Psychroserpens ponticola: one gene and its partner. Each later gene encodes a partner of the first gene's protein in a complex. Links are inferred from orthologs where the notes say so. Each region holds a gene or a part of one and is shown on either strand. Other genes may lie near its edges.

The links.
Region 2: the proteins of pheS (region 1) and pheT are in contact, whole or in part, in a crystal structure (PDB 6P24), measured with the Escherichia coli proteins. The link is inferred for Psychroserpens ponticola from one-to-one orthologs.

What each region holds. Positions count from the first base shown.
Region 1 is NZ_CP116221.1:4,018,203-4,029,200, forward strand. The notes cover bases 7,746-10,741. They hold pheS (phenylalanine--tRNA ligase subunit alpha), read left to right. Parts: upstream 7,746-8,731; coding sequence 8,732-9,751; downstream 9,752-10,741. Other genes in these bases: MUN68_RS17725 (hypothetical protein), read left to right, coding at 7,831-8,187; MUN68_RS17730 (lipocalin-like domain-containing protein), read left to right, coding at 8,217-8,639. In the rest of the region: MUN68_RS17680 (BatD family protein), read left to right, coding at 1-319; MUN68_RS17685 (SH3 domain-containing protein), read left to right, coding at 331-1,089; MUN68_RS17690 (hypothetical protein), read left to right, coding at 1,149-1,430; MUN68_RS17695 (SulP family inorganic anion transporter), read left to right, coding at 1,520-3,112; MUN68_RS17700 (carbonic anhydrase family protein), read left to right, coding at 3,147-3,776; MUN68_RS17705 (DUF2490 domain-containing protein), read left to right, coding at 3,796-4,464; MUN68_RS17710 (SulP family inorganic anion transporter), read left to right, coding at 4,528-6,390; MUN68_RS17715 (carbonic anhydrase), read left to right, coding at 6,426-7,052; MUN68_RS17720 (CvpA family protein), read right to left, coding at 7,107-7,616.
Region 2 is NZ_CP116221.1:1,206,781-1,225,226, forward strand. What follows is about bases 6,281-9,294. They hold pheT (phenylalanine--tRNA ligase subunit beta), read right to left. Parts: upstream 8,994-9,294; coding sequence 6,567-8,993; downstream 6,281-6,566. Other genes in these bases: MUN68_RS05385 (lipocalin-like domain-containing protein), read left to right, coding at 6,281-6,517; MUN68_RS05395 (peroxiredoxin family protein), read left to right, coding at 9,115-9,294. In the rest of the region: MUN68_RS05360 (LolA family protein), read right to left, coding at 1-249; MUN68_RS05365 (DNA translocase FtsK), read right to left, coding at 283-2,697; MUN68_RS05370 (diacylglycerol kinase), read right to left, coding at 2,795-3,163; tpx (thiol peroxidase), read right to left, coding at 3,168-3,668; MUN68_RS05380 (phosphatase PAP2 family protein), read right to left, coding at 3,778-4,632; more of MUN68_RS05385, read left to right, coding at 4,871-6,280; more of MUN68_RS05395, read left to right, coding at 9,295-10,332; MUN68_RS05400 (DUF3124 domain-containing protein), read right to left, coding at 10,465-10,980; MUN68_RS05405 (hypothetical protein), read right to left, coding at 11,243-11,719; MUN68_RS05410 (hypothetical protein), read right to left, coding at 11,822-12,193; miaE (tRNA-(ms[2]io[6]A)-hydroxylase), read right to left, coding at 12,268-12,849; ATP-dependent DNA helicase RecG, read right to left, coding at 12,936-15,038; MUN68_RS05425 (peptide-N-glycosidase F-related protein), read left to right, coding at 15,143-16,843; MUN68_RS05430 (patatin-like phospholipase family protein), read left to right, coding at 16,982-17,875; MUN68_RS05435 (DUF7935 family protein), read right to left, coding at 17,885-18,403; MUN68_RS05440 (FMN-binding glutamate synthase family protein), read right to left, coding at 18,422-18,446.

The DNA of each region.
Region 1 (10,998 bases):
AGATAAATTAGCAAAACGTTATTTAAGTGAAGCCAAAAAAGTTTTAGGTCAAAAAGAAGCATTTTATATCGCGCTAGAAAAAGCATTACACAATTATCTTAAGGCTAAATTACATATTGAAACTACTGATTTTAGTAAAGAAAAAATAGAAATACTATTAACTGAACGACAAGTTAATAGAGAATCAATTCAAGAATTTATAAATATTCTTGAGCATTGTGAACTGGCTAGATATACACCAATTACTAATGTTGAAATGCAGAAGGATTATGAGAATGCCGCAAAAACCATTTCAATAATTGATAAAGAACTGAGGTAGTTAAAACATTAATGAAACAATTAATTTACATATTAACGTTTTTTGGAAGCATACTTACATTTGCTCAAAACAATCAACTTTTTGAAGCTGCAAATACGCTATACAACGATGCGAATTATACTGAAGCTCTAGAGAAATATAAAACGGTCTTAGACTCAGGTGAACATTCTGCAGAATTGTATTTCAATATGGCAAATGCACATTATAAACTTAACCATATTGCACCTAGTATTTATTACTATGAAAAAGCATTGTTATTAAAGCCTCATGACAAAGACATCAAAAACAATATTGCTTTCGCAAGAAATATGACTGTAGATGCTATAGATTTTGTGCCAGAGGTTGGTATTTCTAAGCTTATAAGGAATGTTACTAACATGTTGAGTTTTGATGCATGGGCAAAAACAGCTGTAGTTTTGGTTATGCTTTTCGTGATGTTATTTATCGCTTATTCTTTTACGGATTCAACATCAAAAAAACGATTTACTTTTTTAACGAGTAATCTATCGTTGTTACTTGCTATAATGTCTTTATCTTTTGCTTTTCATAAGTATAAATTGGTTAACAATAATCAGCCAGCAATTGTTTTTGCTCAAGAAACTAAAATCAAAACCGAACCAAACTTGAGAAGTGCTGAAGCTTTTGTGCTTCATGAAGGAACAAAAGTACAAGTATTAGATACGGTTAGTAATTGGAAAAAAATTAAGCTTTCCGATGGTAAAACAGGTTGGATCGCTAAAGATGATATTAAAACATTGAAGAATTTTTAAAAATTCCTTAACACTTCTATAATCTTGTTAGCTTATATTTGCACTTCAATTTTATTTTTATGCAAAGAAAAACCATTGCAATTTTATTTTCTATTTTATTTGTGGCCTTAATTACTGCGCCATCAATAATCATTGCTATGGATGATTCTTTTGATGTTTCTATATTTTACAGTATTACTGAAGAAGAAGAAAAAGAAAGTTTAAAAATATTCCCAACGAAAGAACATAGTGAGGCAGAGAGTTTGTTTGCTTCTAATTCTAATGATAATTTAGGTTATTTCTTTAAGAATTACTTAAATCCGCATTTTAATATCATTTCTCCACCACCCGATTTTATTTAATATTTTATTCGTTCGACATGTATTGTCCCCAAAAAAATATTAAAAATCAACTATTGAAACCCATTCAATAGTATAAAATCATTTTATAAATGTTTAAAACATTAAAAAACGACTTGCCTGCAAGTGTCGTTGTATTTTTTGTAGCATTACCTTTATGTTTAGGTATTGCATTAGCCAGTGGAGCACCTCTTTTTTCTGGTTTAATTGCTGGAATTATAGGAGGAATTGTTGTTGGAGCCTTAAGTGGTTCTAAAATTGGAGTTAGTGGACCTGCAGCTGGTTTAGCAGCTATTGTATTAACAGCAATTGGTACGTTAGGAGGTTATGAAAATTTTTTAGTTGCTGTTGTTTTAGGAGGTGTTATTCAATTACTTTTTGGCATTTTAAAAGCTGGAATTATTGGATATTATTTTCCCTCTTCTGTTATTAAAGGCATGCTTACTGGTATTGGAATTATTATTATTTTAAAGCAAATTCCTCACTTTTTTGGCTATGATGCAGAACCAGAAGGAGCCGATAGTTTTATGGAGATGTCTGGTGAAAATACATTTTCTGCAATTTGGAATATTTTTGATAACCTTATTTTAGGTTCGATGGTTATCGGCTTTATAGCATTAGGTATTTTATTATTATGGAGCAATGTATTAGTTAAAAAAGGAAAGTTTTTTGAAATTATTCAAGGGCCTCTAGTTGCTGTTGTCATAGGAATCATTTTTTTCTTAGTAACTCAATCTAGTGAGACATTATCTATTGCAGATTCGCACTTAGTGAGTGTTCCAGTTCCAGATAGTTTTGATTCATTTATTGGTCAATTTAGTTTTCCTAATTTTTCAGCGATTACAAATCCTGATGTTTGGGTAATTGCTTTCACTATTGCTTTGGTGGCAAGTTTAGAAACTTTATTATGCGTTGAGGCAACAGATAAATTGGATCCAGATAAAAATGTAACACCAACAAATAGAGAATTATTAGCTCAAGGAACAGGTAATATATTATCTGGTTTAGTTGGAGGCCTTCCAATAACTCAAGTAATTGTTAGAAGTTCTGCTAATATTCAATCAGGAGGGAAAAGTAAAACATCAGCAATTATTCATGGATTTTTATTATTGATTTCTGTGATATTAATTCCTACGCTACTCAATAAAATTCCTTTATCTGTCTTGGCTGCAATTTTATTGATTGTAGGTTATAAACTAGCAAAACCAGCATTGTTTATGAAGATGTATAAATTAGGATGGAAACAATCTGTGCCGTTTTTTGTAACAGTTTTCGGAATTGTATTTACAGATTTATTGGTTGGTATTGGCTTAGGATTAATGGTAGGTATTGTAGTGATATTGTTAAAGAGCTACCAAAACTCTCACTTTCTTCATATTGAAGATAATAGTAACGGAAAACATAAAATTAAAATGGAGCTTGCTGAAGAAGTAACTTTCTTTAATAAAGGTGCCATTTTAAAGGAGCTAGATAGTTTGCCAAGAGACACCTATTTAGAATTTGATGTTAGAAAAACACGATATCTAGATTATGATATTGTTGAAATTCTCGATGATTTTGCCTTTAAAGCGAAGGAGAGAAATATTGATATCCAATTAATTTCAAAACGCGGAGTAGTTGAAAACCCACCAAGTTTTATTGAATTCTTTCAATTAAGACCTAAATCTAGTATTAGTTTAAGCTAACAGTTAATAATAAAACAAATAAAAATAATAATATATGAAAGCACATACAAAAGAAACACAGGCAACAATGACACCTCAAAAGTCATTACAATATTTAAAAGAAGGAAACCAAAGATTTCAAAAGAACTTAAAAGCCAATCGTAATCTTTTAGAACAAGTAAACGATACTAGTGATGGACAATTTCCATTTGCAACTATTTTAAGCTGTATAGATTCTAGAGTGTCTGCTGAGTTGGTATTTGACCAAGGATTAGGCGATATTTTTAGTGTGCGAGTTGCAGGTAATATTGTAAATGAAGACATTTTAGGTAGTATGGAATTTGCATGCAAATTAGCAGGCACAGAACTGATTGTTGTTTTAGGACACACAAGTTGTGGTGCAGTAAAGGGCGCATGTGACCATGCAGAAATGGGTAATCTAACTAAGTTAGTTCAAAAAATAACACCAGCAGTAAACGCCGTTACAGAACCCAAAGATGAAAGTTTAAGAAGCTCTAAAAATCTAGATTTTGTAGATAATGTATCACACATGAATGTACAATTAATGATAGATAGAATTCATGCAGAAAGTCCAATACTTACAGAAATGGAAAAAAATAATGAGATTAAAATTATTGGAGCCATGTATAATGTGAATTCAGGAGCAGTGACATTTTATGAATAAAAATAGATCTAAAAATATAATGAAGAAGAGAATAAGTATGGTAGCTCTAACATTTTTGTTAGTGCTGCCTAACTTTATAAATGCGCAAGACAGTAATCTAGGTAATTGGCTTATTTACATTGGAAATAAACAACTCAACGAAAAATGGAATGTCCATAATGAAGTTCAGTATAGAAATTATGATGCTGTTGGTGATTTAGAACAATTATTGTTGCGAACAGGTTTAGGGTATAATTTAACTAAAAACAACAATAACATCCTTTTGGGATATGGTTATATTTTATCTGAAAATTATATCGATAATTCTGATGAGAAAATATCAATTAATGAACATCGTATTTTTCAACAGTTTACAACAAAACAGAAAGTAGGTAAGGTAGGTTTGAGTCATCGTTATCGATTTGAACAGCGTTTTGTTGAAGACGATTTTAAAATGCGATTCAGGTATTTTTTAGGCATTAAGATTCCGCTACAATATAAAGAAGAAGGTAAGAATCCACTATATGCTTCACTATATAATGAGATATTTTTAAATACAGAGTCGTCGGTTTTTGACAGAAATAGAGTTTTTGGTGGTTTAGGATATAAATTTTCTGATGCTTTACGATTAGAATTGGGTTATATGAACCAATTTTTTGAAAACTCTGGAAGAGACCAAATTAATGTAATTGCATTTGTAAATTTCTAACAAACTAAGTGGTGGAACTTTTATTTAATTAAAAATTTGAATAACTTAACAAAAACATAAACTATGAAGAACTTATTTTCTAATATTAAAGGAGATGCCTTTGGAGGCATAACAGCAGGAATTGTGGCATTGCCTCTAGCATTAGCTTTTGGAGTTTCTTCTGGACTAGGACCAGAAGCAGGTCTTTATGGTGCTATTTTTATTAGTTTTTTTGCAGCACTTTTTGGAGGAACTGCCACACAAATTTCTGGGCCAACCGCACCAATGACTGCTGTGAGTATGGTTATTATTGCAGGAATAGTTGCTGCAAATGATGGAAGTGTAGAGAAAGCATTACCAGCAATTTTAACGGTTTTCTTGCTTGCAGGATTGATTCAAATTGGCTTAGGATTAATAGGTGTAGGAAAATATATAAGATACATTCCTTATCCCGTTGTTTCTGGTTTTATGACCGCAATTGGAGTCATCATTCTCTTAACACAAATATTACCATCAATTGGGTATTATCCTAAAGAAGATGTAGCTTTTGTGGAACAATTTAAACCGCAAGCAGAGGAAGTTATTCTTGAAAACATACTAAAAGAAGAAGCTGGAGAAGGTATTTTAGTACTTGAAAACTTTAAAGAAACCATAGATCGTGCTCACCAAATTACTCCAGAGCAAATTTTAACAGAATCACAAACTTTAGCAGCAAAAGAAGCTTCTGGTACAGTTGGTGCAATAAAAGTATTGCCTAGAGCTTTAAAGAATATTAATTGGTTAGAACTTATTTTAGCACTAGGAACAATTTTGATAATTTATGGTTTTAAACGCATTACGAAAGCAGTTCCAAGTACATTGGTTGCTTTAATAGTAATGTCTGGTATTGCTTATGGTTTTAATTTAGGATATCGACCAATTTCAGAGATTCCTGGTGGTATTCCAATTCCTAAGTTAGAAATGTTTACTAGCTTTAGTTTAGGAAGTATCACACCCTACATATTCACTGCCCTTACTTTAGCACTATTGGGAGCTATAGATTCCCTTTTAACTAGTGTCGTTGCAGATAATATGACGAAGACCAAACACAAGCCTAATAAAGAGTTAATTGGTCAAGGTATAGGTAATAGTATTGCTTCAGTTTTTGGTGGTATTCCTGGAGCTGGAGCAACCATTAGAACTGTTGTAAATATTAATGCAGGTGGAAAAACTAGGTTGTCAGGTATGATTGCAGGTATCATGTTATTATTAATAATGCTAGCATTAAGTGATGTTGCATCAAAAATTCCGGCTGCAGTTTTAGCAGGTATATTAGTAACAGTTGGTATTGGTGTAATGGATTATAAAGGGCTAAAAGCGATACCTAGTTTACCAAGAGATATTAAATTCGGACCTTTAAAGTTAAGCTCAGAAGTATTAATAATGCTTATTGTATTATTACTATCTACTTTCTGGGATTTAATTTATGCTGTTGGAATTGGTTTAGTAATTGCTTCATTAATGTTTATGAAAAAAATAGGAGATTTAACCGCTGAACGTTCTGATGTAAAGTCTTTAAAAGAAGAAGCATGGGCTGATGAAGGTGGTTTTCCTGAAAATTTAAAAGAAGAAGTATTTATTAAGCATCTAAAAGGACCTCTGTTCTTCGGTTCAACTAGCGATTTTCAAGCTTTAACAGAGCAAATTCCTAAAACAGCTAAAACGGTTATTTTAAGATTAGGACGAATGCAATATATGGATCAATCAGGCCTATATGCTATGGAAGATATGCTTCTAGATCTTAAAAAAAGTGAAGTTGAAGTATTATTTGTTGGATTGTTAAAACAGCCAAGATACATGATGGAACGTATTGATATCATTCCAGATTTTATTCCAAATGAACATATTTTTAAAGATTTTAAAACCTGTATTAAATGGGTGAAAAACAATGTAGAAGATAAGAATTAACTAACTTTCAGGATTGGGAATTAAAAGTAAAAATCATGAATTTAGATAATGTATTTAAAAATAATGAAAAGTGGATTAAAGCAAAATTAGCCGTTGATTCTAATTATTTTGAAGAATTAGGAAAAGGGCAAACACCAGAATTATTATACATTGGTTGTTCAGATAGTAGAGTCACTGCCGAAGATTTAATGGGACTTGGTCCTGGTGATGTTTTTGTGCATCGTAATATTGCAAATATGGTTTCAGGTATAGATCTGAATGCTATGTCTGTTGTTGAATATGCAGTAACACATTTAAAAGTAAATCACGTAGTGGTTTGTGGTCATTATGCTTGTGGTGGTGTAAAAGCAGCTATGCAATCAGCAGATTTAGGCGTGCTCAACGGTTGGCTACGTAACATAAGAGACGTATATAGAATTCATCATGATGAATTAAATGCTATCCAAGATGAAGAAAAAAAATACGATCGATTAGTAGAACTCAATGTAAAAGAACAGTGTGTTAATTTAATTAAAACTGCTGCTGTACAAAAAGCATATAGAGATAGAGGTCTAAAAGTACACGGTTGGGTTTTTGATGTTCATTCTGGGAAGTTAATTGATTTAAAAATAGATTTTGAGAAGTTTCTAAGTGATATAATGGAAATTTATCATCTAGATTAAAATTAGTTTAGTAAAACAAAAACTGTCTATATTTCATAGGCAGTTTTTTTATGTTTAAGATTCATCTTCTGAATCTTCCTTCCCTTTATTTATAATACTCGGAAATAGCATAGGAGCCAAGCTTTTTACAGGCTCATAAAGAATAGAGCTTTTCAAATCCTTTTCATCTGCAAACGGGATGGAATTATTCATTGTATCAAAAACTATCAACAATATGCTTAAAATTAAACCAATTTTTAAAGCTCCAAACACACCTCCAAGCAGTTTGTTTAAAATACCTAGCGCAGCAAAATTTGCCAACTTAGTTAATGCTTTTCCAGCGAGTGCAATGACCAAAACAATAATAACAAATGTAACTGCAAAAGCCACGATATTGATGTATTTTTCATCCCAATCAAATTTACTATACAAAAGGTTAGCAGCAAAATCACTAAAATGGATTGCTCCATAAACACCAGCAATAAGTGCAACTAAAGAGGCGATTTCAACAAAAAGACCCTTCATAAAACCTCTTATGAGCCCGAATAGTAAAAGCGAACCTAAAACAATATCAATTACAGTCATAACTAAAATTTAAGTTCAAATATAAGGGATTCTCTCCTTTTTATTGAGAAATCAGAGATTCGATGAAACCTATTTATCTAATAAGAATTATTGAATCAAATGTCACCTTGTGACAAAGTGGTTTATTAATTTTAAATTAATAACGCTTTTCATCAACTTATAGTTTGTTAACTTTACAAATTGTAATTTAATTCATTCCATTTAAGGAAAAAATATGGCAAGAGACGAACAATTAAAAGAACGATGGGATTTGGTGGTAAAAAAACTATCAAATCAATTCGCAGATGGAGATAGCTTAGATTTAGATGCTATTATTTATTTAATTGGAGTGCAAGAATTAGGTCAATTTGATCGTAAATTCAAGAAAGACCACAAGATCGATTTAATGCACATTGCTATTTGTAAATTGCTCACACCTTATGGTTATTATGAATTCGATTTCGTTGACAAAGACGGTTGGCCACATTATAAAGTGAAAGCAGAGTTACCATCTTTAAAAGCAGGCGAACAAAGTGTTTTAATGAAAGATGCTATTGTTAATTATTTTATAGAAACTCAATTTATTAAATAAAAATATTTAATAGTTTAAACTGAAACATTATGAAAAAACTAATTCTATTCTTAAGCGTATTTACACTTGTATTTTCATCATGCGGTAACGATGATGATTCTAGCTCTCAAGACCAAATAATAGGAACCTGGACTTTCCATAAGTTATTCATTGATGATATAGAACAGAGTTTAACTAGTTGCCAAATGCAAGAAACTTTTAACTTTAAGAGTAATGGAACTGTTTCTTATAAATATTTTGAAGTAATTCAAGGGATTTGTGAATTAGAAGAATCTAATTCAGGAACATGGTCTAATGATGGCAATAGTATTTATACACTTACAATCGAAGGCAATAATTCATCTGAAGAATTAACTTTTGTAGCCAACACGTTTTATTTTGAACATTCAGACGCTATTGATCCTTTAGATCCTGTTTTTGCAACATATAAAGAGGTTTATATTAAAAATTAATTTCTTAAGATTTAAATTATGCACCTTCTACTGAGAAGGTGTTTTTTTATGCACAAATTTCACTAAATTTGCAGTCATTTTGAATTGGTATCATGATAGATAAGATAAAAGGACTTATAGCAGAAGCAGAAGCATTTAAAGCACAATCTAAAGAAGAGGTTGAAGCATTTCGTATCAAGTATTTAGGTAAAAAAGGATTGCTTAACGATTATTTTGCTGAGTTTAAAAATGTAGCTAAAGAGCAAAAGAAAGAATTTGGGCAAACCATTAATCAGCTAAAAAACACAGCTGAAGCAAAAGTAAATGCCTTAAAAGAAGAATTAGAAAGTAAAGAAGATATTGCGGGAGTTTATGGTGATTTATCACGTCCTGGAGAACCTATTGAAATTGGTGCTCGTCATCCTATTTCTATCGTAAAAAATCAAATTATAGATATCTTTTCTCGTATCGGATTTAACGTGAGTGAAGGCCCAGAAATAGAAGACGATTGGCACAATTTTACCGCATTAAACTTACCAGAATATCATCCAGCTCGAGATATGCAGGATACATTCTTTATTCAAACAGATCCCGATGTGTTATTGCGTACACATACGAGTTCTGTTCAAGTACGTTATATGGAAAACAATAAGCCTCCTATTCGTACGATTTCTCCTGGTCGTGTGTTTCGTAACGAAGCTATTTCAGCACGTTCACACTGTTTTTTTCATCAGGTAGAAGGTTTGTATATTGATAAAGATGTGAGTTTTGCCGATTTAAAACAAACTTTGCAATATTTCACAACTGAAATGTTTGGGAAGTCTAAAATTAGATTGCGTCCTTCATATTTCCCGTTTACGGAGCCAAGTGCAGAAATTGATGTGTTTTGGGGTTTAGAAACCGAAACGGATTATAAAATAACCAAAGGAACAGGTTGGTTAGAAATTGGTGGTTGTGGAATGGTAGATCCTAATGTATTAGAAAATTGCAAAATTGATCCGACTGAATATTCCGGATTTGCTTTTGGTGTTGGTATTGACCGAATAGCCATGTTATTGCATCAAATTGGAGATATTCGTTTACTAAGTGAAAACGATGTGCGCTTCTTAGAGCAGTTTAAATCTGCATTATAAAAATACAAAAGGCGTTATTTATAATAACGCCTTTTTTCTTAGTTAAGAGTTTCTTGAAACAATTTAAAAATTCTTCGGTATTCATCAGACCAACTTGAACTTTCTTTAAATCCGTGACCTTCCAAAGGAAAAACAGCGAGTTCCCAATTTTCTTTTTTCAATTCAATTAAGCGTTGCGATAAACGCGCCACATCCTGAAAATGCACATTGGTATCAATCATACCATGTAACATCAACAAATGTCCCTTTAAGCCTTCAGCAAAATACAAAGGTGAACTTTGTTTGTATGCTTTTGGATCTTCAACAGGTGTATTTAAAATTGGAGACGTATACCCATGATTGTAATGTGCCCAATCGGTTACAGAGCGTAATGCTGCACCACTTTTAAAAGTATCTGGTGAGTTAAACATAGCCATCATAGTGATAAAACCGCCATAAGATCCTCCATAAATTCCTAATCGATCTTTATCAATGCCTTGACTTTCAATTAGATATTTTGCACCATCGATTTGGTCGTCTAAATCTTTTCCTCCCATATGACGATAGATGGCTGTTCTCCAATCACGACCATAGCCATCACTAGCTCTAAAGTCTATTGCCAAAACGGTGTAACCATTGTCAGCTAAAAAATTATGAAACATATATTCTTTGTCGTAATCTGCCCACCAATGGTGAACATTTTGTTTATAACCAGCACCATGCACAAATATAATAGCTGCACCATTTTTTTTAGCTTCAGTAGGCTTGAAAAGTGTCGCAGGAACTTGAACACCATCTCTAGCTGTAAAGTTGATGATTTCAGAATCCACCCAATTATAAGCATTAAAATCCGCTGTGGTTGATGTTGTAAGTTGTATCATTTCTACACCAGCTTTGTTTGGCATTACGAATAATTCCCAAGGCTTATTAGAATAGGAATACCTAACAGCTAAATACTTTTCATCTGGAGATACTGTAACTTCATGTCCACCTTGACGTGATGTGATTTGTGTCAATTTACCGCCTTTTACTGATAAATGATAAAAATGTTGTTCGTGCGGACTTACCTTATTGCTTGTAATAAAGAACGTTTTTTTGTCTTTTGATAAGCTTGTTTCTCGAATTTCATAATTACCTTCTGTTAAAGCTTTAATTTTTCCAGTATTCACATTCGCAGAATACAAGTGAGAATATCCTGTTTTTTCAGATTTAAACCAAATTGTATTGTTGTCTATCCAACCCATTTTTGGATAAGAAAACCAACCTAC
Region 2 (18,446 bases), 2.8 Mb from region 1 along the record:
TGTTGTGCCATCATAAATTTGAGTAAGACCAAGTATGTTTAGCACATAATTATCACCTTGTATAACAACATCTCCTCGAGTTTCTTGATTAATGCTTTCACTCGTGTTTTCAAGAACATATTTGAAATCTATAGATATGTTTTCATATGATTTAGTTTTGTCATACACGTCATTAAGTAAGGTTTCTGCATCTTGGGCAAAACCAAATGAACTTATTAAAACTATTACTACTAGTACTATTTGTTTCATCTTCAAAATTAATGTTAGTTATAAACTTCTTAATTACGATTCATTTTCTAATAATTGATCTAGAGCTACTAAATCTGGAACTAAAACTTGTCTGGCTTTACTGCCTTCAAAACCTCCAACAATGCCTGCAGCTTCAAGTTGATCGATTAACCGTCCAGCTCTGTTGTAACCCAGTTTAAGTTTTCGCTGTAATAAAGAGGCAGAACCTTGTTGTGCAATTACAATAAGTTCAGCAGCTTCTCTAAACAGTTTATCTCTGTCTGCAATATTGTTATCAATACTTGTGCCACTTTCTTCGCCTACATATTCAGGTAATAAATAAGCATCAGGATACCCTTTTTGTGCACCTATAAAATCAGTAACTTTTTCAACTTCTGGAGTGTCTACAAATGCACATTGAATACGAGTGATTTCGTTTCCAGAGGTATATAGCATATCACCACGACCAATCAATTGGTCTGCTCCAGAACCATCTAAAATGGTTCTCGAATCTATTTTAGACGTTACTCTAAAAGCGATACGAGCTGGAAAGTTTGCCTTAATAATACCTGTAATTACATTAACTGAAGGACGTTGAGTTGCTATGATAAGGTGAATTCCAATAGCACGAGCTAATTGAGCCAAACGAGCAATAGGAGTTTCTACTTCTTTACCAGCAGTCATAATCAAATCTGCAAACTCATCAACGACTAAAACAATGTAAGGTAAAAATTGATGACCATCGTTAGGGTTTAGTTTACGTGCTTTAAATTTTGCATTATATTCTTTAAGATTACGACACATGGCATTCTTAAGCATTTCGTAGCGATTGTCCATTTCGATACAAAGCGAATTTAACGTGTTAATCACTTTGGTGTTATCTGTAATAATAGCTTCTTCGCTATCTGGTAATTTCGCTAAGTAATGACGTTCAATTTTATTAAAAAGCGTAAGTTCAACTTTTTTTGGATCAACTAAAACAAACTTAACTTCTGCAGGATGTTTCTTGTATAATAATGATGTTAAAACGGCATTTAAACCTACAGATTTACCTTGTCCAGTTGCTCCTGCCATCAACATATGTGGCATTTTTGCTAAGTCGACAACAAAGGTTTCATTGCTAATGGTTTTTCCAAAAGCAATAGGAAGTTCCATTTCTGATTTTTGAAATTTTTGTGATGCAATTACTGATCGCATCGATACAATGGTTGAATTTTTATTTGGCACTTCAATACCAATAGTTCCTTTGCCAGGAATTGGAGCAATAATACGAATTCCTAAAGCCGAGAGCGATAATGCAATATCATCTTCAAGGTTTTTGATTTTAGAAATACGTACTCCTGCTTCAGGCACAATTTCATACAACGTTACTGTTGGGCCAATTGTAGCTTTAATACTTGCAATACCAATTTTGTAGTTGTTCAAGGTTTCTACAATTCGGTTTTTGTTTTCTTCAAGTTCTTCTTGATTTATAGTAATACCTTCAGTATTGTACTTTTTTAATAAATCTAAAGGCGGAAATTCAAATTTACTTAGATCCAAAGTTGGGTCAAATTGTCCGAAATCTTCAACCAATTTGTTTGATAGGTTATCAGTTTCTGAAACTTCTTCTTCAATTGTTTTAATTTCAATATTTAACTCAGGCTCTGGTTCAATCTCTAGTTCGGGTTCAGGTTTATTGATTTTTACTTTTGGAGTTTCAGTCTTCTTTTCTGGTTTCGAATGGTTTTCAATCGTAGGTTCAACTTCTGCTATGTTTAATTCAAAAGCAGATTTTATGTCTTCAGCTTCAGCAGATAAATCATTATCTAAAGGAACTATGTTGTCTTCATTTGCTGTTTTTACAGAATTAATTTCGTCTTTAAGCTCTTTATTTGCTCTCTTAAAAAGGGCTACAATAGATTCTCCAGTAACTTTAAAACGAATGGCTAAATAAATTATTAGAATAAAAACAAGTAGGAGTACAGTGCCTATTTTTCCCATATAATCTTGAAAGAAGCTATTCATTTCAAAACCTATAGTTCCACCAAGTGAATCGTATTTGTGTGCGAAAAAACCAAAGAAAACAGATAGCCAGATAGCAATCAGTGTTCCCCAAATCCAATGTTTAAGTAGTTTAGATTTATTAATATCTAGAGCAACATAAACTCCAGAAAGGAATAATAACCCTGAAAAAATAAATGACGAGACACCAAAAGCTTTATTGATAAACAAGTCGCTTACCCAAGCACCAAGTTTGTTGAGCCAGTTTTTTGTTTCGACATCTCTTGAAGAAAATTCTGTGAGTGTACTTTGGTCAGTTTGTCCAGTAAAGAAAAATGATAAGAATGCTATAAACAATAAGACGCCAAGAATTATTAATAAACTACCAAAAATCAATTTTTGTTGACTTGATAATTTAAAACTTGGTTTTTTTAGTTTAGGCGTTGCTTTAGCTTTGCTTTTAGTCTTAGTTTTTTTCTTCGCCATTAAAGGGTTCTTAGTGTAAAACAAAAATACAAATTACTAACGTTTATCCTAACTTTAAAGTATTTAAAGCGATGAGATATTAACGGAGTTGTTAACCTTAAAATATTTTCGGAATGTAAATAATCAATGCGGCAATTACAGCAGAAACTGCCGCGATTAAAACGGCTCCAGCCGCAATGTCTTTTATTCTTCCGATATGTTCATGAGTATCGGGATGTACAAAATCTGAAATGTGTTCAAAAGCAGTGTTCATACCTTCCAGGCTCATAACTAATCCAATAAAAACAATTTGTATGAGCCATTCTGTATTAGAAATGTCAAAATAAAACCCAGTTATAGTTACAGCTATTGCTATACAAACTTGGATTTTTATACTCGATTCTGTTTTTATAAGATGCACAACTCCTTTGTAAGCATGACCTACGCTTTTTAATCGGTTGACTAAAAAAGAATCTTTTTTTGACATAAAACTAAGACAATGCGTTTAGCGCAGCTTTGTAATTAGGTTCGTCTGAGATTTCTGGTACTTGTTCAGTATATATAATCTTGCCTTTTACATCAATTACAATAATGCATCTCGATAATAAGGTTTCAAGAACACTATCTGTAAATTTAAGATTATAGTTAGTTCCGAAATCACCTGTTTTGTAATCTGATAAGCTAATGACATTATCTAAGCCTTCAGCACCACAAAAACGAGCAAAAGCGAAAGGTAAATCTTTAGAAATACATAATACTTTAGTGTTGTCTAATGCGCTCGCTTCTTTATTAAAAGTTCGCATAGATTGTGCGCAAGTACCTGTGTCTACACTTGGAAAAATGTTTAATACTAGGTTTTGTCCTGCAAAATCGTTTAATGTTTTAGTTGATAAATCTACTGCTGTTAATTTAAAATCTGGAGCTTGAGAGCCTATTTCAGGAAGTGTTCCAGAGGTGTGTACGGTATTTCCTCCTAATGTTATTGTTGCCATGTTTTATGTCGTTTTATTTTTTGTATTACTAAATTAAGTATTATTTAAATTTTAAACCTTAAGCTTTCATATTATTTTGTAATAGTTTTACAGATGAATTATTAAATGTCTAAAAAGAGCCTACAATTCCAATTTGATTTCCTCCAAACTTTAAATTCCAAGACATATGTTTTTTCTTCTGAGAATAAGCATAAGTTTTTTCATTGAAAAGATATTTATCAATACTATCAACAACGATAATGCTAATTGCTGCGCTAAAAGCAATATCAGTAATCCAATGCGCATCATCAATTAATCTAGAAATAGGAGGAATAGCTCCAATAGTATATATTCCAATTTTCGTCCAAGTATTGTCAAACTGCTTTGCTATGGCATGTGCCATGGTAATAGAAAGTGCTGTATGTCCTGATGGAAATGAATGATATTTCGCCTCACTTGAAAATGGTTTAAAATCTAAATGATCTAAATCAGAACCAGGCCTAGCTCTTCCAAATACTGATTTGCTAATTGTTTGTATCAATCCGGTTGTAATTGATGATGAAATTATTAGAACACTCGTTTTTCTGACTTTTTCATTCTTTGTGATTAATCCAAAACCATATAGTCCAGCATTAGCTATAAAATAGTTTTGCGGACTACCAAAATACCATCCAAAATCTCTAACAACTTTAGGGAAATTGCTTTTTTGATTTTGAAAAAAGTCTCTTGTAGGATTGTCTGCAACCGTCAATGCCGTTGTTCCTGCTAAAAGGATTCCTAATTTTGTAAAATCTCTACTTTTCCATGTTGCAGGCTTTGATAAGGAATGGCCTACGGCTTTAAAAGTTAGTTTTGTGTCATATTTGAGTAATGTCCATGATGTTTCAGAGCTGTCTATACGCTTAGTAGGCTGTATATTTTGTGATAGAACAAAGTTTGAACAAAATGAGAAGAAAAAAAATAAAAATAACGTAGATGGTCTCAATGATTTTGAATAACAATTATCGACAAAAATAAAGCATTTTCATTTTTAGATTTCACAAAAAAATGCTAATAAAATGATTTTTTGTTATCTCAATTCAGCACCAAGCTGTTTTTCAAAGTTTGCTTGAAGCTCATTAATGATTTTCTCAATTTATTTGTGTGAAAGTATACTAATTATTAAGTATTCTGACCTTAATTAATTTTTGTAACTTGTTTGTTTACTAATCAACCCATTTATAATGAAAAATTTTATTCGCTTTTACTTTTTATTTAGTTTAATTATCGTTGTTTTTTCTTGTTCAGATGATAATGATTCTGACAATTCACCTGATCCAAATAACGAATATATAGAGTATTTAAATACTCCTAATTCTGAAGGGCAATTATTATCTGAAATTTATATGGATAATGATAATGCTACGACTTATGTATATGGAAAAACAGATGGAGATGGAGCGCCTTTGGAGATTCAAAGTTTTGCGTATAATGCTGACAATTCAAATAAAGTCGATTATGTTATTTTAGATGATAATCAAAGAGTCTCATTACTGTATTCTGAAACTAATGGCTTAAAAGATGATATTATTCATAAGTTTATTTACCCTGAAGATGGATTGGTAAACTATGTTGTTTATGAAAGAGATTGGATTACGATGTCTGATGCAGTTATTAATTTTACTACAGTAGAATATGATGGAGATAGTTTTACAGGTTATGGTCTTCTAAGAAACGCAAGTAATGTAACAGGAATTGAATGGAATGCGGTTAAAGGTTGGTTAGGTGTTTGTGTTGGTGTTGCAGGTGCCGCAATTTTGGTGGTTACAGCTCCTACAGTATTGGCAGGAGTTTTAGCAGCAGTTATCTTTGCTGGAGCAGCTTCAGCTTCTGAGCCTCCTGTTGAGGAAACTAATCCAGATGCGCCAGATACACCAGATACTACTTTAGATGAAAACCAATGTGAAGATTCAGATTTGGAAGTCATAATAGGTGTAGATCCAGGAAATCTTTTAGTTGCTATTGTTAATGGAGATACAGCAAGTTATACCTTTTACTGGTCTACAGGAGATGTAGATACTGGAATAATCACTGATTCTATTGTAGCTCCAGGAGACGGTAACTATTACCTTATGGTTATTGATGATAATGGTTGTATTGCTTTTGGATCAGCGACCATAGGTTCAGAGCCTGTAGATGCTCAACTATTAATTGCAACTTGGTATCTTGTTGGCGAAACGGAAAATGGAGTAAACACATTTGATGTTGATGATTGCAATATTACAGTTGAATTCACCGAAAATCAACTTATTGCAACCGAGTTTTATGGTGATGCTTGTGAGTTATCCGATGAAATACCTAGTAACTACGAAGTTAACGGTAACATCATTACTGAAACAGCAGATGGAGATACATCATTCATTACAATTTTAGAATTGACACCTTATAAAATGGTACTACAAGAAGTTGATGGGGCGTTTACTTATGTTGAGACCTATACTAATATTTTTGGAGGATGGTTTTTTGCTGAAAATTCTAATTGTGTTGTTTCAAATGGTGATACTTTTATGGATAATGGATCTGGTGAGCTTTTAACTTTAAATGAAGATTATACAGCGATTTTACCTGATGATTCCAATGGTAATTATTTGACAAATAGTTTTACTTTTGAAAATAATATTCTAACTATAAATTTAAGTTATCAAGATTTTTTCTCACCAGCATGTGATGGAGTTAATTTTCAAACAGCTACTAATTCTATGACTTTAACTTATGATAAGGTTACCAATACGTTTAATGGAACTTCACAAAGTAGCAGAACAGATGTTATTGGGTCAGATTGTACTAGGTATGGAGAGACTTGCACAGGCACTGTTTCGTTGACACGTTAGTAGCAATAAAATAATAAAAAAGCCTTTTCGAAATGAAAAGGCTTTTTTGTTATCTCAATTCAGCACCAAGCTGTTTCTCAAAATTAGTTTGGAGCTTATTCATGATTTTGTCAATTTGTTTATCTGTCAAGGTTTTCTTCTCATCTTGAATGGTAAAACTCACAGCGTAACTTTTCTTTCCTTTTGGTAAGTTTTTACCTTGATACACGTCAAATAAGTCAACATCTTTAAGCAGTTGCTTTTCCGTTTGCATTGCAATTTTATCGATGTCTTCAAAAGTTATTTGATCGTCTAATAGCAAAGCGAAATCACGTCTTACTTCAGGGTATTTTGGAATATCTGTAAATTTAATGTTTTGGTGTTTTGCTAGATCAACAATATTATCCCAATCAAATTCAGCATAAAGTACTTCTTGCGAAATACTAAAATGCTTTATGATCTTCTTGTTAATAATGCCAAAATCAACCAACTTCGTTTTTCCAAGTGATAAGCTAATCCCTTCACTAAATACATCGTTTTTAATTGGAGAGGTTTTAAGATTTGAAAAACCTAAACGTTCTAATGTACTATTGACAATGCCTTTTAAATAAAAGAAATCACTTTTTTGAGCTGCAGAATTCCAACGCAAAGTATTTTTGTTTCCAGTTAAGAAAACAGACAGTCGTTTGTATTCTTCGCGATTTCCATTGTAGTTATGATAGGTTTTTCCAAATTCATATAACTTCAAATTATCTCGCTTTCTATTAATATTATAGCTAACAGCCTCTAATCCAGAAAACAATAAACTTTGACGCATCACACTTAAGTCGTTACTTAACGGATTGAGCATTTCTACGTTGTGTTCTTCTTTTAATTGCTCACTTAATTCAATATACTTAGGTGTCGTTAATGAATTAGAAAGTATTTCAAAAAAGCCTTGTGAAGACAATTGGTTACCTATTACATTTTGGAGTTTGTAATCTTCAAATCTTGAAGTATTAGAAATTGAAGCGTTTAACTTTTCAGTGGTTCCAATATTGTTGTAACCATAAACACGCAATATTTCTTCTATAATATCGGCTTCACGTTGTACATCATTTCGGTATGCAGGAACTGTTAGTCCTAATCCAGTTTCAGTAACGTTATTAACTTTAATATCTAAAGATGTCAAGATGCTTTTTATCGTTTCTTTCGGAATTTCTTCACCGATTAATTTCTTTGCGTTATCAAAACTCAAACGAACTTGAAAATCTTTAATTTTATTTGGATAAAAATCTAATAAATCACTTGTAATATCTCCACCAGCGACGTCTTGAATTAATAATGCAGCACGTTTTAAAGCATATTCAGTAATATTCGGATCGATACCTCTTTCAAATCTAAAAGATGCATCTGTATTCATAGCATGGCGTTTCGCTGTTTTACGAATACTAACAGGATTGAAATATGCACTTTCTAAAAAGATATTCGTTGTGTTTTGTGTTACTCCAGAATCTGTACCACCAAAAACACCAGCAATACACATTGGTTTTTCAGCATCACAAATCATAAGATCTTCTTCGTGTAATTCGCGTTCAACATCATCAAGAGTTGTGAATTTTGTGCCTTTAGGAAGTGTTTTTACAATAACTTTATTTCCTGAAATTTTAGCGGCATCAAAAGCGTGTAAAGGTTGACCTAATTCATGTAGCACATAATTAGTAACGTCAACAATATTATTTTTTGGTGTTAAGCCAATTGCTTTTAGTCTATTTTGTAGCCATTGAGGAGATTCTGCGACTTTTAATCCAGAAATAGTGACACCACAATAACGAGGTGCTAAGGTTTTATCTTCAACGTCAATATCTATTTTAAGAGTTCTATTTTCAACATGAAAGGAACTAACAGAAGGTGTGATTAATTCGCTATTGATTTCTTTTTGCAGTAAACCAGCTTTTAAATCACGAGCGACTCCAAAATGACTCATGGCATCAGCACGATTTGGTGTTAAGCCAATTTCAAATACCTCATCATTTTCTACATTAAATAATTCAGCAGCTTGGATTCCAATTTTTGTATCAGCATCTAAAACCATAATCCCATCATGAGATGAGCCTAATCCTAACTCATCTTCGGCACAAATCATTCCGTGACTTTCTTCACCTCTGATTTTGCCTTTTTTTATGGTCCAAGCTTCTCCTTCAGCAGTATATAATGTTGTTCCAATTGTTGCTACAGGAACTTTTTGTCCTTTTGCAACGTTTGGTGCTCCACAAACAATTTGTAGAGGGTTAGTATTACCAATATTTACTGTGGTTATTTTTAAGCGATCTGCATTTGGATGCTGCTCACACGTCAGTACTTCACCAACGACAATGCCTTGTAATCCTCCTTTAACCGATTGAAAAGCATCAATGCCTTCAATCTCTAAACCTAAATCAGTAAGAAGCTCGCCAGTTTGTTCTGCTGGCCAGTCGATCTTCAAAAACTGCTGTAACCAATTGTATGAAATCTTCATTTTTGTACTTTAATCAAGCCACAAAGATAATAATACTATGTAGTTATAATAATGGATAATTGTCTTTTCTTTGTAAGAATTTTAAATTTGTCAAGACTATTAGTTCATTAATCTCCATATTATGAAATTTGTTTTAAGATTTTTTCTATTATCTCTTGTGTTTTTCTCTTGTAAAACGGAAGATAGCAATGATTTACAACTTGGTGTTTGGCGAGCAGAACTTCAACTGACTCCAGATGAAGCCTTGCCTTTTATTTTTGAAGTGACTTCAGCTCAGTCTCTCAAGATTTTTAATGCTGAAGAGGTGATTTTGGTAAATGATATTACATATTCAAATGATACAATTGTTTTTAAAACACCAGTATTTGATGGGTTTGTTGAAGCGGTTATAAATAAAGGTAGCTTAAAAGGTAATTTTATAAAAGAAGATTTGGGTCGCGTAGTTCCGTTTACTGCAGAATTTGGAAACAGTAAGCGTTTTGCTTCTGAAACAAATACAACCAATCAAAATGTAGCAGGAAACTGGGAAGTTGTTTTTAGTCCAAATATTGAAGCTGAAACGTATATGGCTAAAGGAATTTTTAAACAAGATGGTGTTAATGTTACGGGTACATTTAGGACAACAACAGGAGATTACAGATATTTAGAAGGCTTGATAGATGGTAATACTATGAGGTTGTCTACTTTTGATGGTGCTCATGCGTTTTTGTTTACTGCAGAAATTAATGGTGACACCATGGATGGTAAATTTTATTCTGGGAGCCATTGGGAAGAGCCTTTTGTTGCTAAACGAAGCGAATCTTATGAATTACCAAATGCAAATGACCTCACATTTCTAAAAGAAGGTTACGAAACTTTAGAATTTAAGTTTCCTGATGCTGATGGAAATATGGTCTCGTTGTCTGATTATCGATTTAAAAACAAAGCTGTTGTTGTTCAGGTGATGGGAACTTGGTGTCCGAATTGTTTAGATGAAAGTAAATATTATTCTGAATACTATAATACAAGAAGTAGCAAGGATGTTGAGTTTGTTGCATTAGCTTTTGAATATGCTAAAACTAAAGAAAAAGCCTTTGAAAACATTAAGCGTTTAAAGGATGATATTGGAATTAGCTATCCGATTTTATTGGCGCAATACGGAACTTCAGATAAAGATGAAGCTCAAGAAAGGCTACCTATGTTAAACCATGTCTTATCGTATCCAACGACAATTTTTATTGATAAAAAAGGTAATGTATGTAAAATTCATACTGGTTTTAATGGTCCTGCAACAGGTGATAAATACACCGATTTTAAGACTGAATTTACAAGTTTTGTAGATGCTTTAGTAAGCAATTAATAGTTATGTAAGTTTGTATGTTGGGAAATACAAAACCTTAGATTGCTAATTTATTCTTCTCAAAACAAGGTTCAAAAATCGTTATAAGCTTTAGTTTTAGATGAACGTTGCGCTTTTTTTAACTAAAAATGTTTATTTAATTCGGTGTCCTTGAGTCACAAATGATAAACCTTGCTGTCCCATCGTGGAGTTCATAATACCTTCAAATAAGGGCTCTGGACAGTTTTTTGGAATTTTCCACTCAAAAATAAAATTAGATCCTGTGCCTCCAGTAATATCCTTTTCGTTAATTATGATTTCTGTAGTTTCTAAAGGAGCTAAATAAATCGTTTGGTTAAAATATGATCTAACCGATTTGCCGTGAGTGTCAAAATAGTCTGCTTTTAATAGGTAAATAGTGTCTTTGTCGCTAGTGTTTCTTAAGCTTACCATCGCAGTAAGATTGTGTGTTTTATGTTCAGATTGACTATAGATCTGCGAGTAGATGGAAAGATAAGTTTTTCCAAATTGAAGGCTGTCTGCTTTATTAATTTTAATAGCTCGTTTGGTCCAATTTTCAGGGTTTATTGAACTGATTTCTTTATGTGGATCTTCACAGCTGAAAATTAATGAGAACGTTAAGAGCAATAGGACAAAATGAGATTTCATAATTAATTGAATAAGATTGTCTGTGTGTGCTTTTTGATTTTCCATAACTTTTAATGAGCTCATCTTTAAATTCTACGAACACTTTTTGTGTTAATTTACAGAATATTCTAACAAAAATAGTGAAAGTCGTATTATGTTCAGCGTCAATTTTGTTAAAAACAGATATTGATTTAGTTATGCTTTACTATTTTTATTTGAAATAACTTATTAAGCCTTAATATAATGTATCAAAGCTTAATAAGTTGTTTCTAAAAAAAAATAATTAGCGTATATTATCATTAATAATATGTTCCCATTTACGACCGATTTCTAAATCCCCATTTATTTGAAAATCATCAGTTTGATTATAGATTTCAATGTTGTATTTGTTGTTTTTATTGTTAATTGGGTTTAAGATTAATTCTAGTCTAACAGTATTGCCAACAGCATCTTTGCGAGTTGGTTTTTTTAAGTTTGAAACGTTACAACTTCTAATCTCATTAAGATTGATGTGTTCAAGGGTTTCACTTGTAGTGCTCTTTTTATAAAAAAACAATTGGTTCTTATTTTTATCTAATCCAATTGCAAAATTTCTAAATGCTTCGTATTCTGTTAACGAGCAGTTGTTTTTACTAGCGAATGCTTTTAATGCTTTTATGAGCTTTCGTTCTTTATTCTTTTGTTGTTGTTGCATAAGTACAACAGGTGTAGCGACTATCAACACGAGTATTGTTGACGTGATTGTTATTCCTAAATTCATTTTGAAATATTAAGTTAAAAGTATTGTTATGTAGGTATTGTGTGATTACAATGCCTAATTAATTTTTTTGTCAAATAAATGATGCTTAAAAATTAAAACAGATTACCAGAATGTATGAAAAGGAAAGATAATGTCAGTATTTAAGAAATTTAGAAAAAGATTTCTTGAGTACTGGAGGTATTTGTTGCGTTTTACTAAGGTCTGATATTTACTGATGTTTGATTTTATATCAGCATCAGAATGTTTTTTTAAATATTGAGGTGTAAATGTATTTTGATTGTGTGTCGTAATTCTTTCTGAATAATCATTTGCATGTAAGTGGCTTACCGATTTTACTGAAGAGCTTTCAGTTTTACTTTTTAAAACCTCTAAATGGATTTCAGAATTAAAACTAACATCTGTGTTAGGATATGCTACAAGAAAGCAAAATCCTAATATAAGATTTAAAATAGTTGATGTTGTGTTGTGTTTCACAAAGCGAAATTATAGTATTAGTTGGGTTTACTATGTAAAAAAAATGTTAAAACAGAAGGTTTGCTTGAAAATACTTACCCATGAATACTACCTGATTTCCCATAACTTTTAATGAGTTCGCCTTCAAATTCTACTAAGTCTTTCCAGCGTTTATCAACATCAATGTCTTTTCCGTACTTCCTAGCGAATGTGATGAATGTTGTATAATGACCAGCTTCACTTACCATTAAATCATAGTAGAATTTCGACAGTTCTGAATCTTTTATGCGTTCAGATAACAGTTTAAAGCGTTCACAACTTCTGGCTTCAATCATTGCTGAAAATAATAAACGATCAACCATGCTTTGTAACTGACTTCCGCCTTTGTTCATGAATTTATATAGTTCATTGACATAGCTATCCTTTCTTTCTCGACCTAATGTGTAGCCACGTTCTTTGATGATATTATGAACCATCTGAAAGTGCTCCAATTCTTCTTTGGCAAGTTCAAGTAATTCTGTAACTAAGTCTTCATATTGCGGATTGTGAGTAATAATGGTAATAGCGTTTGTGGCTGCTTTTTGTTCACACCAAGCATGATCTGTAAGGATTTCTTCTATGTTTTCTTCAGCTATGGTTGCCCAACGAGGATCTGTTTCTAATTTGAGATGAAGCATGCTCATTTTTCTATGTGTTTATTTCGTAAAGATAGAAAATCTATAAAGAAATAAGGATGTAATTAAATTACTGAATTTTGTTAGTTTTAACTAATATAATTCCAAATGTTCTTGTATTTACTGAGTTGTCTGTAAGTGTGTAAAATAGTTTTGTTCTCTGGAAGTTTTAATGAAGGATCGTTATTTAAAATCCGCTTGGCATAGAAACGAGAACTTTGAAGAATGTCCTTATCTTTAATAATGTTTGCAATTTTAAGGTTTAAAATACCACTTTGTTGAGTTCCCATTATATCTCCTGGTCCACGAAGTCTTAAATCAACTTCAGCAATTTCAAATCCATCACTTGTTTTAGTCATAGTTTCTAATCGTACTTTGCTGTCTTGACTTAGCTTATGTCCCGACATTAAAATACAATAACTCTGTTCTGCACCACGACCTACACGGCCTCTAAGTTGGTGTAATTGTGATAATCCAAAGCGTTCTGCGCTTTCAATAATCATAACAGATGCGTTTGGAACATTAACACCAACTTCAATAACAGTAGTTGCTACCATGATTTGTGTTTCGTTTTTAACAAAACGCTGCATTTCATATTCTTTGTCTGCAGGTTTCATTTTGCCATGAACAATGGAGATTTGATATTTAGGTAGCGGAAAATCTCTAACGATACTTTCATAGCCATCCATCAAATCTTTATAGTCTAGTTTTTCGCTTTCTTGGATTAATGGATAAACAATATATACTTGTCTTCCTTTTTCAATTTCATCACGTATAAATCGTAAGACTTTAAGACGGTTTTTGTCAAATCGATGAACCGTTTTTATAGCTTGTCTTCCAGGTGGTAATTCATCAATAATTGAGATGTCTAAATCGCCGTAAACAGACATTGCTAATGTTCTCGGAATTGGAGTTGCAGTCATCACTAAAATGTGTGGAGGAGAGGTGTTTTTTTTCCATAATTTAGAACGTTGAGCAACTCCAAATCGATGCTGTTCGTCAATAATTGCAAGTCCTAAATTTTTGAATTTCACCTTGTCTTCGAGTAGCGCATGAGTGCCAATTAAGATCTGTAATTCTCCATTTTCTAAGGATTCATGAATTTTTCTTCTTTCTGAAGTAGTGCTTGAGCCTGTTAGTATTGATATGCTGATATTCAGTTTGTTAGACAATTCGTTTAATCCATTGTAGTGTTGGACTGACAAAATTTCAGTTGGAGCCATTAGGCAAGCTTGAAAACCGTTGTCAAGTGCCATTAACATTGACATGAAAGCGACTATTGTTTTTCCTGAACCTACATCTCCTTGGAGTAGTCTATTCATTTGTGCATTACTTCCTAAATCGTGTCTAATTTCTTTGATGACACGTTTTTGAGCATTGGTTAAATCGAAAGGTAAATGATCTTTGTAAAAGGTGTTAAAATAATTTCCGACTGACTCAAAAGGAAAGCCTTTAATCTTGGATTTGTGAATTAAATTTTTAAGAATTAATTGCAATTGAATGTAGAATAATTCTTCAAATTTTAATCGAAATTCTGAACGTGCTAATAGGTCTTGATTTTTTGGAAAATGTATGTTGAAAAGCGCTTCATTTTTATATAATAATTTGAGTTCTGAAATTAGGTCTTCAGAGAGTGTTTCTTCGAAGCGTCCTTTGGTTTCCAAAAATAAATTTTGCATGATCTTCGTCATTATGCGATTTGTTATGCCTTTATTAGAAAGTTTTTCTGTTGAAGGATAAATGGCTTGCATCGATGAGCGAAGATTTTGTTCGTGCTCACTTTGTAATTCTATATCGGGATGTGGCATGCTAAATACGCCATTAAACCAGTTTACTTTTCCAAAAATCACATATGGTGTATTTAGCTTTATGGTATCTCTTAGCCATTTTTGTCCACGAAACCATACTAATTCCATGCGTCCTGTATCGTCTTCAAAGGTGCCGACGAGTCGTTTGCCTCGTTTTTGAGTCACTTCTTTGAATCCAATGACTTTGCCAATAATTTGAACTTCAGCACTGTTTCTTTGTAAACTATTGATTTTATAGTACTTCGTTCTGTCTAAATAGCGATTAGGAAAAAGATTTATCAAATCTTGAAAAGTATGAATTCCTAATTCACTTCGCAGTAAATCTGCGCGATTAGGGCCAACACCTTTAAGGTAGTCTATCGGAGTTTGAAGATTTGTACTCATTCTTTTCAAAATTATCATTTTTTTCTAATGTTTTAATGTCAATTTTATGATTTCATGAAAAATATCATTTATAATTTTTATCTTGTAAAAAAACCAATCAATTTATGAAAACTAGTAATTTTAAAAAGAGCCTAGGAGTGTTGATATTCTTAATGGGTTTATTGTTTATCGTTAATTGTAGTAGTGATGATTCATCAAATGATAGTAACCAACAATCTAAAATAATAGTTACAGGAGCGATAAATTCTTTTGGAGAAGTTGATGTTGCGAGTTATTCTGCTTCTCAAAATGTAATTATTAAAGGAGCGAGTCTTTCTTCGGATGTGTCAGTTACTGTTACTTCAAATTTTGAAATTTCTTTAGATGATGTAAATTTTACTAATCAGCTTACAATTAGTAAAAGTGAAGCTAATGGTTTAGAGAATACATTGTACCTAAGGTTTTCTCCAGTAATGAATTCTATTGGCCCTATTGCTGGTACAGTTAGTATTGAAAGTGATTCTGCGACTACTAGAACATTAAATTTAAACGGAACAGGATTGAGTATTACTCCATTGGTCACTGTGAATACAATGAGTTTTATTTTTGATGATACTCAGGTTTTGTCAAACTCAACACCATTAACGCTTTATGTTGATGGTGATAATTTGAATTCTGTAATTGATATAGCTACAACAGAAGGTTTTGAGGTTTCTTTAGATGGGACGGCTTTTTCTGATGTGTTACAGATTCCTTCAGAATCTGCAAATGGTCAAGCTACTGTTTATGTGAGATTTGCTCCTTTAGTTCTTGGTAGCGCAACTGGAATTTTAAGTGTTGTGAATTCTGAAACAGATAATATAGAGGTTTCATTAACAGGAGAAGGTGTTCCAATAACTCATAATTACACTACTTTTAGTGATGAGCCTTTAGCTTTTGGAACAGGTTTTAGTCAATCAGCTGAACAAGCATTTACGCTTCATCAAGATATGTCTAATATTGAGCAAATTAAAATGTTTTTACAAATAGACTGTCCAGCAACAGGTTGTGATGATTGGGATAGGTTTGCTAATGTATTGGTTAGAGATTCTAATTCTGGAGATTGGTACGAAATAGGACGTTATATTACACCTTATTGGGTTGGAACTGAATTGCTACCTAGAGGTTTAGAGTTTGATGTTACTGATTTTAAATCGTTGTTAACTGGTAATGTGGAATTGAGAATTTATATTGAAAATTGGACTTCTAAGGCTGATTTAATTTCAATTGATTTTGATTATATTGAAGGAACGCCAGATTACGAATACTATGCAATTGCTGAAGTAATGCAATATAACGAAAATTCATTAGAAGGGGTTCCGTATGGTGTGACTCATGACTTTGATTTAACAAGATCAGTTTCAGTTCCTTCCAATGCAGAGTCTACACATCTTAGAACTGTGATTTCAGGTTGGGGACATGCAACTCCAAATGATTCTGATGGACGACCTTGTGCGGAATGGTGTTATAGAAGTCATGATGTTAAAATTAATGGAGCAATCATGTTTCAACATAATATGGAGCCAATTGGTTGTGCTTCAAATCCTATAAATAATCAAAGCCCAGGAAATTGGTCGCCAGATCGAGCAGGTTGGTGTCCAGGAATGGCTGTTCCTGCACGAATAAATCAATTTGGATTAACTATGGCTGGTAGCTCGTTTTCTTTTGAATATGATTATGAAGACTGGGTTAGCGATTTAGCTGGTGGAGACGCGTATTATGCAACATCTACTTTTGTGGTTGTAAAAAGCAATACGCCTATTGCTAAGCCAGTTGTTATGAATTAATAAAGTGTATAAAATACGAAATAAGCACGTTTTTGCGTGCTTTTTTTGTCTGAATTATTTTGTATAAGAATTATTAGAATTTGTGTTTTGATTTGATTTAATCGTAAGATGAATATTGAAAAATAAATGAAATTATAGATGAAAGCGTTAGTTATATCGGGAGGAGGAAGTAAAGGAGCTTTTGCAGGAGGTGTTGCTCAATATCTGACTAAAGATTTGGGCCGAGAATATGATATGTTTTTTGGAACGTCTACTGGTAGTTTATTGGTGTCTCATTTGGCTGCGAATGATATAGGTAAGTTGTATACTATTTTTACAAATGTAAATCAGCGTGATATTTTTAGTGTTAGTCCTTTTGTTCACCGTCAGAAAGGTGATCGTGAATACGTGTCTATTGATTTTGTGAATTCATTATGGCAATTTATAAGAATGAAACGAACTTTTGGCGAGAGCAAGTCATTAAAACGATATATTAAGCGAAACCTTACAAGAGAAGAGTTTGATAGAGTTAGAATGACTAAAGAAGATGTGGTTGTTACTGTTTCTAATTTATCTATGAATCGAGTAGAGTATAAGTCAATCAAAGAATTTAATTACGAAGAGTTTTGTAATTGGATTTGGATTTCATGCAACTACATTCCATTTATGTCGTTAGCTAAAGTTGATGGTTATGAATATGCAGATGGAGGCTTGGGTTGTGTTATTCCAATTCGGGAAGCTATTGAGCGTGGTGCTACTGAAGTAGATGCTATTGTGTTAGAGTCTGAAAACATGAGTAAACAAAAAGTGTTAGGAAAAAATCCGTTTTCATTAATGCTAAGTTTGTTTGGACATCTTTTAGATCAAGTTGAGAAAAATGATATTGAAATTGGGAAGCTTGCAGCAAAAAACAAGGGCGTAAAGCTTAATTTGTATTATACACCTACAAGTCTAACAGAAAACTCTTTAATTTTTAGCAAACGTTTAATGGTGAAATGGTGGGCTCAAGGCTATGAGTATGCTAAAAATAAACATGAAAATTTGTTGCCTTAATAGCATTTATTACCAGATGTCTGAAACCTCTTCTTTTATAAATGATAAGGCAGCATCGCTAGGAGATCGTTTTTCCATCATCTCACTTAAAATAACTTCTCGGAGTTTGTCAGCGGAATCTACTTTGTCTGATAATGTGGCTTTTCTTATTATTTGAATAGTGGCATTTTTTGCAGTAGAAGTGATGCTCCAGCATTGGTCTGTTACATAGATTTGTTGTGCTAAATTATGGTTAAATTCTTGTTCTATGTTAGCTATAAGTAAAGACTCGTAATCTTCTTTTTTTGAAGATGTTGGCTTGGCTCTTAAAAGAAGTTTTGATGGCTTGATTCGTTCTAGGAAAAGTGATATGCGTTCATATGCTTGAAGTCGCAATGGTAGTGCGTCTTTTTGTAGGTCTTTTTGGATTAGAAAATTTCTGCGATTATTTTCGTTTTCAACATGTTCTCTAAAAAAGAAAAAAGCAATTGCTCCAGTAATTATTGCAGGTACACAGTATAATAATAAGCCTAAGATATCTAATTCCATAATTGGTTAATCGTATTTTTAATTTGAAGTTTTTGATTGGTTT